DNA from 3 places in the Brucella oryzae genome. Region 1 is predicted to be linked to each of the others. Evidence: predicted binding sites of a transcription regulator. Region 1 holds the regulator's gene; each other region holds the start of a gene.

Region 1 (4,258 bases):
CCGTTCATGAAGGAATAGAGCCAGGACGGCATATACGTCGCGCGGGCCTCGACTTTTCGCCCGGTAACGTCGTCATTTCGAGCGGACGAGAGCTGGACGCCGCCGCCCTATCGTTAGCCGCTGCAAGCGGCAATGCGAGAATCGATGTATTTCAAAAACCAAAGGCGGCAATCGTTGCGACCGGTGATGAGCTCGTCGCGCCGGGTGAAACACCCGGAATGGACCAGATTGTTGCATCGAACAGCGTCGGAATCGCTGAAATTATCAGGCGGGCTGGCGGCAGCCCGGAAGACAAAGGAATCATTCCAGATGATCCTGCCAAGATTGAACAGGCAATAGCAGATAGCCTGCAAAGCGGCATCGACATTCTGGTTACGATTGGCGGCGCGTCGGTCGGTGACCGAGATTTTGTGCACGGCGCGCTTCAAAAATTGGGCGTTAATCTCGATTTCTGGAAGATCGCCATGAGGCCGGGTAAGCCCCTGATGTATGGACACATCAGCGTGAACGGCAAAATCGTGCATATCATAGGCTTGCCCGGCAACCCTGTTTCCAGCCTCGTCTGCAGCCTCGTCTTTCTTCGACCGCTTGTCGCCAAGCTTGCCGGAACTAACTTCGACGCCGATATCCGGCCTGCAAAACTGGGCACTGTCCTGCCTGCGAATGACTACCGCCGCGATTATATCCGAGCCACGGTCGAATCAACTCCGGACGGAACACTGATAGCGAAGCCATTTCCAGTTCAGGATTCGTCTATGCTTTCGGCACTCGTCGGCTCAAAAGCGCTTCTCATCAGAGACGAGAACGCTCCCGCAGCCGCTCTCGGCGATGATTGTCGTGTCCTTATGCTCTAGATTCAGCATGTTATCTGCCATCACTAAAGCATGAGAAAACTGATCTAACTCACGATAGAATATATGTTATTCGGATCAGTATCTGAAGTAGCGCATAGATGATGCGCCCGTCCTGAAACAATCCGTTCAATCTCGTCTTGAGCGTTAATGCTTTTAAAACCATTGCAGAACAAGACTGGAACATATAGTGTTCGTTCTGGTTTTGTTTTTCTCAATTCTTGGCCGGGAGGGTGTCGCGCATGTTAACCCGTAAACAGCACGAGCTTCTGCTGTTCATTCATGAACGTCTAAAAGAAACGGGCATTCCACCGTCGTTCGATGAAATGAAGGAAGCGCTCGATCTGGCTTCGAAATCGGGTATCCATCGTCTGATCACCGCTCTGGAGGAGCGTGGCTTCATCCGTCGGCTGCCAAACCGGGCACGTGCACTTGAGGTCCTGCGTCTGCCGGATTCTATTGCTCCGGGACTCAACGCACAAAAGAAGTTCGCTCCCAGTGTTATCGAAGGCAGCCTGGGCAAAGCACCACCGCCGCCTTCACCGTCACGCCCTACCTCTGTTGCGACCAATGACGACACATCCGCAACAGTCTCTGTGCCAGTCATGGGGCGAATCGCTGCTGGTGTGCCTATTTCAGCCATCCAGAATCAGACGCATTCCCTGAGCCTTCCGCCAGAAATGATTGGCGCGGGTGAGCATTACGCTCTTGAGGTTAGAGGCGATTCAATGATCGATGCTGGAATTTTTGACGGAGATACGGTCATTATCAAGCGTGGCGAATCCGCAAATCCCGGTGAAATTGTGGTCGCTCTCGTCGATGACGAAGAAGCGACATTGAAGCGCTTTCGTCGCAAAGGTGCTTCCATCGCACTCGAAGCAGCCAACCCCGCCTATGAGACACGAATCTTTGGCCCCGACCGAGTGCGGGTTCAAGGCAAGCTTGTTGGCCTGATCCGCCGCTATTAGGGTGTTTCCAGCAAAGTGAAAAACGGCTTTGCGCAGGAAAATGCAAAGCAAAAAGATTGAGCGAAGGCATGGTTCTTTTAACTGGAAGCGCTCTATTATCATTCGCAGAGATTTGCGTTACGGTCTGCGCCGGATGAACAATTCACTGCATTTTTGGGCGGGCGGGGTTTTGGTTTGTATTCGCGCTCGGCCAAACCACGTGCCGGACGCGAATGGATGCGATGCATATGCCAGGGACGGCTCGGCGTATTGATTGCAAATGTTATTCGGCTGTCGCGTTGCAGATCAAATATTGGCTGTGTTACATCGACTTCCGTCGCTTCAGGAGAAACTATGGATAAAGCCTCAGGAGCTCGGTTTTGCTCCGGTGCTTTCCCGAGTCTTATCTCTACAGATCCCTTTAACGCCAGATCGCGTTTACTGATGCTCAGAGTCGTGGAGCGTCCACACGAAGCTTCTTTACCGGGAACAGCCAGAATGACCACATCGCCGATATTACAGGCGATTTCTTGCATTGCAACATCTGCTGTGTAGACCAATGTGCGACCATCGCGCAAACTGATCGTACATAATCCATCTTCGCATTCGAATCCGTCCACATCGGTTCGTTTTCTGTTTTTGCCCGATGGCGGTGCGATGAATTCTTCGACCAGATATGCGGTTTTCCAATTGTCGACTGTAAATTGCGACGGACGGCTCCGATTAACTGCAAATCTCCCATCAGTCAGTCGGACTCCCACCAGCTTGGCATCTTCTGATACCACAATGTCCGGAAAAGGCTCCCTGACGAAAGCAGCAAAACCAAGTACAATGAAGGGGAGTGCCAGCGCCTTCAATCTGGTCGACAGAACAACCGCCAGAACAAGCGCAATAGTCCACAAAACGAGAGTGAGTGCAGGCATTGCACCCGGATTGCCGTCAGGTGACCACGCCGCAACAAAGGCGGCAATATGTCTGACGGCGAAAATACCCCATCCCATGATCTGCAATGGTACCCAATCCAGTTGCAACGGCATCAGGACAAGACCGAAAACAGCAAATGGCATCACGAGAAGTGCGATTGCAGGCTCAGCGAGAACGTTCCCCACCAAGCCCAGCGGCGCAGTATTATTGAAATGATAAGCGGCAAAAATTCCGCTCGCCAATCCCGCGACGAGCGAAGTACCCGCCGCCGCAGTGACCGGCTTCAGGATTTTTCCCCCGAAACTATGAGTGGGCTTTCCACGCCTTTCCTTGCCGACATATTTTCTTGCATTACGCTCGCTCCACCACGCATATCCCGCGATCAGGGCGGCCGTAGCAGAAAAAGACATCTGAAAACTCGGCCCTAATATCTCATGCGGTGAAATGGCAATCATGGCAAGGGCTGCGATGGCGAGATTGCGCATGCTTATCGCAGCACGATCAACCAGCAAGGCTCCGAGCATGACTGCAATCATCACATAGCTTCGTTGCGCCGCAACATCGGCGCCCGACATGGCAAGATAAAAGGTGCAGCTCAAAAGGGAGAGAAAGGCTGCATATTTTTTCACGGGATGCCGCACACTGAAAGCCGGAAACAGCGCAAAGAGAGACCGCAGCGTCAGCATGACAACACCGGCAGCGAGCGCCATATGCAAACCGGAGATCGACAGAATATGTGCAAGGCCTGCTTTGCGCAGATCGTCATTGGTCTTTTCGCTGATCCCCGCACGCGTGCCCGCCACAAGCGCCGAAGCCACGCTTCCATCCTCTCCGCCGATAACCTCTTCAATCCGTTCGGAAACCCGAACACGCAACATGGCGATCCACTGAGAAATTTCCGCAGTCAGTTCGTCTGGCAGAGAAACCGCCGCCACTTTGGGTGTTCCGAGAAAAAAGCCATTGGCCCCGATACCATTGAAATAGGCGTGAAACGAAAAATCATAGTTGCCGGGGCGAACCGGACCCGACGGAATACGCAATCGCACGAAACCTGTAAGCCCGCTGCCGATCGACGTCGAGGCCGGAATATCCCTTGCATTGATACGAACGCGTTTTGGCGGAAAGCGAAGCTTCGGGCGCTCGGTCTGGAGGACATCGAGCGTTATCCGCCAGCTTCCATTATCCTGATATTCAAGCGCAACCACCCGGCCCGTTATACGTGTTGCGACATCGGAGCCCAGCATCGGCGTCGCACGCCGCTCTGTCTCCCATTTGCCGACTACAAGACCGGCCGACAACGCAATAGCGAACGCCATGCACTGCGCGGCGACATAATGCCTGCGCGTCGCAACTCGCAAGAGAATAGCAATTCCGAGCATGGACAGAAGCGGTGTCCATGCTGGCTCGAACGAAAGCGTAAAATAGATGATCGCGCCAATGCCGGCAAAAACCGGCAGCAAAAGAAAGAAGGCGCCGCGTCCGGCTTCAGTTTCGATTGCTGTCCTGATCTGTTCCCGAGCAATGAGGGGGACGGAC
Region 2 (4,258 bases), on a different contig from region 1:
GCCAGATAGAGATGACCATTGCGGATCAGATCGGGCATTTCCTGATAGAAGAATGTGATGAGCAGCGACGCGATATGCGCCCCGTCGACGTCGGCGTCGGTCATGACGATGACGCGGTCATAACGCAGATCGTCTTCCCGATAGTTCTTACGCGTGCCGCAGCCCAGAGCCTGAACCAGATCGGCAATCTGCTGGTTTGCTGTCAGCTTTTCTCGCCCGGCGCTGGCAACGTTCAAGATCTTGCCGCGCAATGGCAGGATGGCCTGATTGGCGCGGTTACGCGCCTGTTTGGCGGAACCTCCTGCCGAGTCACCTTCGACGATGAACAATTCTGCGCCGGCCGCCGCGTTCTGCGTGCAGTCGGCAAGCTTGCCGGGCAGGCGCAGCTTGCGCGTTGCGCTCTTGCGGACGGTTTCTTTCTCCTGACGACGGCGCAGGCGTTCGTCGGCGCGGTCGATCACCCATTCCAGAAGGCGAGATGCTTCCTGTGGGGAAGCGGCAAGCCAGTGGTCAAACGGATCGCGGATCGCATTTTCCACGATGCGCTGTGCTTCAACGGTCGCCAGCTTGTCCTTGGTCTGGCCGACAAATTCCGGCTCGCGAATGAAGACCGACAGCATCCCTGCGGCCGATACCATCACGTCATCGGTGGTGATGATCGAAGCGCGCTTGTTGTTGGTCAGTTCCGCATAGGCTTTCAGCCCTCGCGTCAGCGCAATGCGCAGGCCCGCTTCATGCGTGCCGCCATCGCCGGTCGGAATGGTGTTGCAATAGGAATGGACAAACCCGTCGCCACCAAACCATGAGACGGCCCATTCGACAGCGCCGTGACCGCCTTGTTTCTCGGTCTTGCCTGCAAAAACCTCGCGTGTGACCTGATGTTCCTTGCCAAGCGAGGCTTCGAGATAGTCCTTCAAGCCGCCGGGGAAGTGGAACACGGCCTTTTCAGGTGTTTCCTTCTTCGGGTCGAGCAGGGAAGGATCGCAGTTCCAGCGAATTTCAACGCCGCCGAACAGATAGGCCTTCGAACGCGCCATACGATAGAGGCGATGCGGATCGAATTGCGCCGTCTTGCCGAAAATATCGGGATCGGGGTGGAAGCGGACGCGGGTGCCGCGACGATTATGCACTTCGCCGAGCTCTTCCAGCCCGCCTTGCGGAATACCGCGCGAGAAGCGCTGGCGATAAAGACGGCGATTGCGTGCGACTTCCACTTCCAGCACGTCGGAAAGGGCATTCACCACCGAAACACCGACACCGTGCAAACCGCCTGACGTTTCATAAGCCTTGCCGTCGAACTTACCGCCCGCATGCAGTTTGGTCATGATGACTTCAAGCGTGGACTTACCGGGCACCTGGGGATGTTCATCCACAGGAATGCCGCGTCCGTTGTCCGAAACCGTTACAAACCCATCGGCATCGAAGCTCACTTCGATGAAATTGGCATGTCCGGCGACAGCTTCGTCCATCGAGTTGTCGATGACTTCGGCGAAGAGATGATGCAGAGCCTTTTCGTCTGTGCCGCCAATATACATGCCGGGACGCAGGCGCACCGGCTCCAGGCCTTCCAGAACACGGATGGATGATGCGTTATAGTCGTCGCCTGTGGATGAAGCAGGCGGCGTCTTGGCCGTGACCGGCTTTGGAACGGAGAGCGACGGCGCGGCCACCGGTTGCGCGACAGGCTGCGGCGCCACAGTTTTTTCGCTCTGTCGCCCTTGTTCCTGTTCCCGTTCTCGGGCCCGGGCATTGTTGACCACTCTCGAGAAGAGATCGTTGCTATCGTCCATCTGTTCCGAAAAGCTCTCTGTCTGAATTTCAGGAGGTCTGTGTCGAGCTTACTCGCCATCGACCGGAAAATACTGTTCGCGAATCACCTAAATGATGCCATGTACGCTTGCGAAAGGCGACTAAAGTTCGCCTTACGTTCCGCTTTCGCACGGCTTTTTCAAAGGGTTTTGTTCAGAACCGGACTGATTTGCACCGGAAAGAAGGCGAAAGTCAAACCGCCGCGACATTTCCTGTCAAATAGGATGGAAACGCTGCGGCAGTTCGCATAGAGCGATTATGGGGAATGTTGCAAATACCGAGAGTTTGAAATGCAGAGCAGCGCGACAAGCGGCGTGGAAGCGCACGTCAAGGGCATGGCGATCATGGTGCTCTCGGTGCTTTTGCTGCCGTTGATGGATGCGATCGGCAAGTGGCTCGCCATGGTGGACAGCATGCCTCCGGCCACGGTCACCTTCATGCGGTTCTTCGTTCAGTGTTGGCTGATGTGCATCATCCTGCTCCTCACAGGCGGCTTTGCGGCGTTGCGGACACAGTACCTCGCTGGAAACCTCATCCGTGGAGCCTTGATGGGATTCGGTGGCCTCTGTTTCTTTACGGCGGTCAAATACATGCCGCTGGCGGATGCGATGGCCGTTTTCTTTGCCGAGCCGCTCATCCTCACGCTTTTCTCAGCGATCTTCCTGAAGGAAAAGGTGGGCTGGAGACGATTCAGCGCCGTTGGCATCGGCCTCGTCGGCACGATGATCGTGATCCAGCCTAGTTTTGAAATCTTTGGCGCTGTTTCGCTGCTGCCGCTGGCAACCGCCGTGACTTTTGCGATCTACCTGATCCTCAACCGCAAATATGGCGCAAAGGAAAGCCCGCTTGTAATGCAGTTCTATGCGGGCGTCGGCGGATGGATGATCGCCGGGTTCGCCATGATTTACGGAACCGGGGCGGGGATCGGCGACCTTGGTTTCGGCCTGCCGCAAGGCATCCTGCCCTGGCTGCTTCTGCTACTTCTGGGAACGATTGGAACCGTCAGCCATCTGATGGTGGTGCAGGCGTTCAAGCTTGCCCCGGCTTCTATGCTGGCGCCGTTCCAGTATCTTGAAATCGTCAATGCGGTTCTGGTTGGCCTAATCGTGTTCGGTGATTTTCCGACACCTTCGAAATGGTGCGGCATCGCCATCATCGTCGGATCAGGGTTTTATGTTTTCATGCGCGAGCGCCGCGTGAAAGCCGACGCCGTGGCTTGAGACAGACTCATTTCAGCTGACGCGCGCCGAAAACTGTCTCAAACGCCTTTCCAAGTGCGACGTCCATGTCGCCCATCGTCACCGGCAATCCGAGATCTACGAGGCTGGTAACACCATGTTCCGAAATTCCGCAAGGGACGATGCCCGCATAATAACCGAGATCTGGTTCGACATTGATGGCGATGCCGTGAAAGCTCACCCAACGACGGAGGCGGATGCCTATCGCAGCGATCTTGTCTTCGCACATGCCGCCATTGGCAAGGCGAGGCTTTTCAGGTCTTGTTACCCATACACCGACGCGATCCTCGCGACGTTCACCTTTAACGTTGAACTCGGCAAGGCTCTCGATGATCCATTGCTCAAGGGCAGTCACAAAGGCGCGCACATCCTCGCGGCGGCGTTTCAGGTCAAGCATCACATAGGCAATGCGCTGACCGGGTCCGTGATAGGTATATTCACCGCCTCGCCCTGTATTGAAGACAGGGAGGCTGTCTGGCGTCAGAAGATCGCTTGAATTGGCGCTCGTCCCCGCCGTGTAAAGCGACGGATGTTCCACCAGCCAGACAAGCTCGTTTGCTGTGCCGTCCCGAATGGCCTGAACGCGCGCTTCCATGAAGGCGAGGGCTTCTTCGTAGTCCGTCAGTCCTTCTGCAACGACCCAGTCTACGGGAGGCGCGTCGGCTCGTTGCGGCAGGAAATGCGTTTCCAGCGCATCGCGCTCGCGGGGTTTCTGTAAAGCTGTCTCGAAAATGGGGGAGGCGGAACTATTCGTCATGAGGAAAACATATGGCGGTTTTGCAGCGTAATCGCCAGATGTCAAAATGCCTCTCTGATCAATGATTCGCGAGCGGCGCTTCCTTTTCACAGCGATTGCGTCCTGTCTGCTTGGCCCGATATAATGCCCGATCAGCCGCGTTGACGAGATGGCTATAGTCGGGATGACCGTTGAATGCTGCAACGCCGATGGACAGAGTTACAGACTGACGTGCGCCATCAGGAAGGTTCAGGGGCTGTTTCGCTATCTGTCTGCGCAGCTCCTCGCCGATTGCAAAAGCTTTATTCTCGTCAGCTTCTACAAGAGCGACCAGAAATTCTTCTCCCCCATAGCGAAACACGAAATCACTCGGGCGACATAATGAAAGGATAGCTTCGGCTACTTGCTGAAGGACTGCATCGCCACTGCTATGTCCATATGTGTCATTGATGTTCTTAAAATGATCGATGTCGAT
Region 3 (4,258 bases), on a different contig from region 1:
TCGACATGCTGGTGGTCTTTGCGCGCTATGGCGACATCATTCGCGTCAGCCCTGCCGATGAGGACGGTTTCACGGTCGGCGGTCCTTTTGCAAAGGGCATACCGCTCGATGGCGGCAATCTGGTGCTCAAGGCCCGCAACGCCTTGCGCGACCATGCGCAAAGGGTCTTGCCGCCCGTTACCATCCATCTGGAAAAGAACCTGCCGATTGCCTCGGGCATCGGCGGCGGATCGAGCGATGCTGCAGCAACGCTGCTCGCACTTGATGCGTTGTGGGGCCTCGATCTCGGTTTCGGGCAGCTCGCCGCGATGGGGCTGCATCTTGGCGCCGACCTGCCCATGTGCCTGCACGGCGCATCGAAGGGCACGCCCCTGACCGCGCGCGGCATCGGCGAAGACCTCGCTCCTGTCGCCGGGTTTCCGGCCTTGCCCATGCTGCTCGTCAATGATGGAACCGCTATGGCAACGCCGGATGTCTTTCGCGCGCTCGACAAACGCGATCACCCAGCGTTGAACCTTCCCTCCCATACAGATATCGAACGCCTTTGCGCTTATCTGCAAACAACTCGCAACGATCTTCTTGCCCCAGCGCTGAAACTTGCGCCCCAGATCGGTGACAAGCTTGACCTGCTTCACGCAAGCGGAGCACTCTACGCACAGATGTCGGGTTCAGGCGCAACCTGCTATGCAATCTTTGACGACATGGCAGCCACCGAACAGGCAGCCGCACGCCTTTCAGCCGAGAAGCCTGACTGGTTCGTCATCGCGACCCAAAGCGTCCCTTCCCGAAAATAATCTCTGAACGACCTCCTTTCTGAATGCCCATAAAATCGTCCTATTGTTCACTCTGATTGGACAATATATTCGGACAGACTGTTCGCACTTTTTGAACAAAAAGCCTTCTACAACTGTTTCGTGAATGCCGACACATAAATCAACACATTGATTATATTATATTTTTATTTGAAAATTATCGTCACGCCAAAAAATATGCCGCACAAATGTGTGATCAACAAAACATTTTCGTGACTGGAACTTTCGCTCACTGTCACCCATTTCAGGTACATCGGAACGACGAACAAAACGCCGCTCCACTTTCCAAGGAGATAGGAAAATGAAAAAGATTGTTCTTGCTGCTGCCGCCCTTGCTCTTAGCGCCGGTGCTGCCTTTGCAGAAAACCCGCATGTTGGCGAACCTGCCGATCTTTATGCAAACGACCGCACACCGGTCGCTTCCCAGAAGGTCGACTACACAGCTCCTGCCTCGATCAAAGCTCCTGTCTATCAGGACGGTTCGGCTCATCGCTTTGGCGACGCATCGCCTTCCTCTTACCAGAACTAATTCAGTCAGCATGTCTGGCGAAAAAGGCGGAGTTTCCAGCTTCGCCTTTTCTTTTTGCTCAATCCTCGTCGGGCGGTAGAATGGGATGCTTGAGGCGGACGGTTTTCAGCCGCTGTGGAAGCTGATCAAACGCCACGCCATCGAGCAGCAGCGGCTTTATCACGTCCAACCGAACCAGAAGCCCGGCATCAAGTGTCGCCTTGTGACCGAAGATTTTACGGACCGTGCCGAAGCCGCTATCTTCCGGCAGCGAAAAGCGTGCAACATCGCCATCGCTTTCCATGTGACGCCGGAGGACTTCCTCCCAGCCCTCCTGTGGAACAGCGCCCGGCTTCAGCAACAGCACCCATGGCGTGCGGATCTCATCGAGCGCCGCCTCAATATCCATTTCGGCATAAAAGTCACAGCCTGCACCAAGCGCAACGAGGGCGGTTTCGTCCGATGAGCCGCGATCCACGACCGTAACACGGCGCAGCAACCCCTCCACGACAGCCGGCACCAAAGCCGAAAGCGTGTGGGCCAGCGCTCTTTCTGAATTCAGGGTTTCGATGATGACGGACAGCATGCGCGCTTCATATATCAAGAATGCGTGAACGGAAAGCTGCTGCGCATATGTTCTTGATTTGTTCCGTACCTTGCGATAGGAATAGATTCATCAGAATAGAGTCGCATGGCAGCACGGTGCGCACAACAGAACAGTTTTTCGCTGTTCCGCGTTTGCTTTCACCGTGCCTGTACAACGCCCGATGTTTCCATTCAGGGAGACTAAAATGGAAGTGATCCAGCAGGCAGATATCATCAAGCAGGCCGACAGGGCCGCCTTCGGCAGTGGGCGTGCGGATCACGCCAATGCGGTGATTGGTGAAGCTGGCCTGCGCATCGACCATGCCCGCAGGCGCGGGCGCGGCGCAGGCATCAATCCGACCGGGCGCTTTGAGCCGACGACGCGGCATGAGTTCGATGACGGCTGGACCACGCTTGAGGAACTGCCGCCGTTCAGGACCGACGTACAGATCGAAAAGCCGCGCACGATCATCACACGCAACGATTCACCCGATATCAACTTCGACCGCTCGATCAATCCATATCGGGGTTGCGAGCATGGCTGCATCTATTGCTTTGCCCGACCGACCCATAGTTATATGGGACTTTCAGCTGGTCTCGATTTCGAATCCCGCCTGTTTGCAAAGCCGGATGCCGCACGCCTTCTGGAGCGCGAGCTGGCCAAACCCAATTATCAGCCGAAAACAATAGCCATCGGCACCAATACCGACCCCTATCAGCCGGTCGAGAAGAAATGGCGCATCATGCGCGAAATTCTTGAAGTGTTGGAGGCCGCCAATCATCCGGTCGGCATCGTGACCAAATCCGCCCTGGTCGTGCGTGACATCGATATTCTGAGCCACATGGCCGAGAAAGGGCTGGCCAAGGTCGCCTTGTCGGTCACGACGCTCGACGCTCATCTGGCCCGCACGATGGAGCCGCGCGCCTCGACGCCGACGCTACGGCTTCAGGCCATTCGGAAACTGACCGATGCGGGCATCCCCGCTTCCGTCATGATGGGACCGGTCATTCCGGGTATAAACGATCACGAGATAGAGCGCATTCTGGATGCCGCCTATGCGCAAGGTGCGCGCGAGGCGGGCTATGTTCTGCTGCGCCTGCCGCTCGAAGTCGCGCCTTTGTTCAAGGACTGGCTGCTGCGCAATTATCCGGATCGTTATCGTCATGTCATGTCACTGGTGCGTTCCATGCGCGACGGCAAGGATTATGATGCCGAATGGGGCAAGCGGATGCGCGGCACTGGCCCCTATGCGTGGCAGATCGGACGCCGTTTCGAGATTACCGCACGCAAGCTTGGCTTCAATGCACGCCGCCTTCAGTTACGTACCGACCTGTTCGAACCGGTCGAAAAAGGAGGCAAACAGCTTTCGCTGTTTTAGAGAGTTTCCCAGAGCGGGAAACCGGCCTGATCCGCCCAGCAGCTGCATTTCTGGCGAAACATGTAGTGCAATGATTGATTGAGTTTCCGTCTGATTGTCCCTCAGACGGAGGGGCTACCTGCTTTCACGCCACCGTCCTCGAGCAGGGCCCTTGCGGAGAATCGGAAGCAATGCGAGCATTACCGCCAAATGAAACGCTCGGCTTCTGATTCTCCGCTCCTTTTTGAAATCCCGCTCGCGCCTGACTTTTCCGAAGAGAAAAGACTGCTTTCGCGCGGACTGAAACACATCGTCGGCATCGATGAAGCCGGGCGTGGCCCTCTGGCTGGTCCTGTGGTTGCCGCTGCGGTTGTTCTTGATATTGATGACCTTCCAGACGGTCTGGACGATTCCAAACGGCTCACGACGGCAAAACGCGAGGCGCTTTACGAAATCATTCTGACAAAAGCCATCACCGTTTCGGTTGCAAGCCTCAGCGCACGCAGCATCGATGGGAGCGATATCAGGAAAGCCGCACTGGAAGCCATGCGTCGCGCTTCTGTCGGCCTGACCTTGCGGCCATGCCATGCACTGATCGATGGGCGCGATGTTCCGCCGGGGCTTTCCTGTCCTGGTTCGGCCCTGGTCAAAGGCGATCAGCGCTCTGTCTCCATCGCCGCCGCATCCATCGTAGCCAAGGTGACACGCGACCGCATGATGATCCGTGCGGGAGCGGCACATCCACCTTACGGGCTGGAGGTTCATGCAGGTTACGCGACCGTGAAGCATCGCGCTGCAATCGAAAGCGCGGGGCCGGTTCCCGGTATCCACCGTTACACTTTCGCGCCCATCAAAGGCCGTTATAGCGTTTAAACAGTCGCCAGCTTGGCCGCGAAGCCGAAGAGCAGAGCGGCAAAGCCCCAACGCTGGACCGCTTGTATAGCAGGATAACGTTTGAACAGGTTGCCAAGCGACGACCCCGTCAAAGAGTAGAT

What was found. The regulator LexA, encoded in region 1, represses DNA repair genes until DNA is damaged. The targets are predictions, from matches to a motif close to TGTTCNNNNTGTGTTCNG.
Region 2: the regulator LexA is predicted to act here: its motif matches at 1,915-1,932, upstream of parE (DNA topoisomerase IV subunit B).
Region 3: the regulator LexA is predicted to act here: its motif matches at 1,955-1,972, upstream of JNC70_RS07020 (PA0069 family radical SAM protein).

Annotation. Positions count from the first base shown of each region.
Region 1 is NZ_JBHEEO010000008.1:157,172-161,429, forward strand. Features, by position in the region: gene JNC70_RS11065 (molybdopterin molybdotransferase MoeA) at 1-854, shown strand, start outside; gene lexA (transcriptional repressor LexA) at 1,094-1,819, shown strand; gene JNC70_RS11075 (ComEC/Rec2 family competence protein) at 1,918-4,258, opposite strand, start outside.
Region 2 is NZ_JBHEEO010000001.1:82,464-86,721, reverse strand. Features, by position in the region: gene parE (DNA topoisomerase IV subunit B) at 1-1,790, opposite strand, end outside; gene JNC70_RS00395 (DMT family transporter) at 2,100-3,029, shown strand; gene lipB (lipoyl(octanoyl) transferase LipB) at 3,037-3,804, opposite strand; gene JNC70_RS00385 (diguanylate cyclase) at 3,863-4,258, opposite strand, start outside.
Region 3 is NZ_JBHEEO010000005.1:152,571-156,828, reverse strand. Features, by position in the region: gene JNC70_RS07035 (4-(cytidine 5'-diphospho)-2-C-methyl-D-erythritol kinase) at 1-794, shown strand, start outside; gene JNC70_RS07030 (hypothetical protein) at 1,114-1,341, shown strand; gene JNC70_RS07025 (glycosyltransferase family protein) at 1,400-1,906, opposite strand; gene JNC70_RS07020 (PA0069 family radical SAM protein) at 2,112-3,284, shown strand; gene rnhB (ribonuclease HII) at 3,474-4,136, shown strand; gene JNC70_RS07010 (LysE family translocator) at 4,133-4,258, opposite strand, start outside.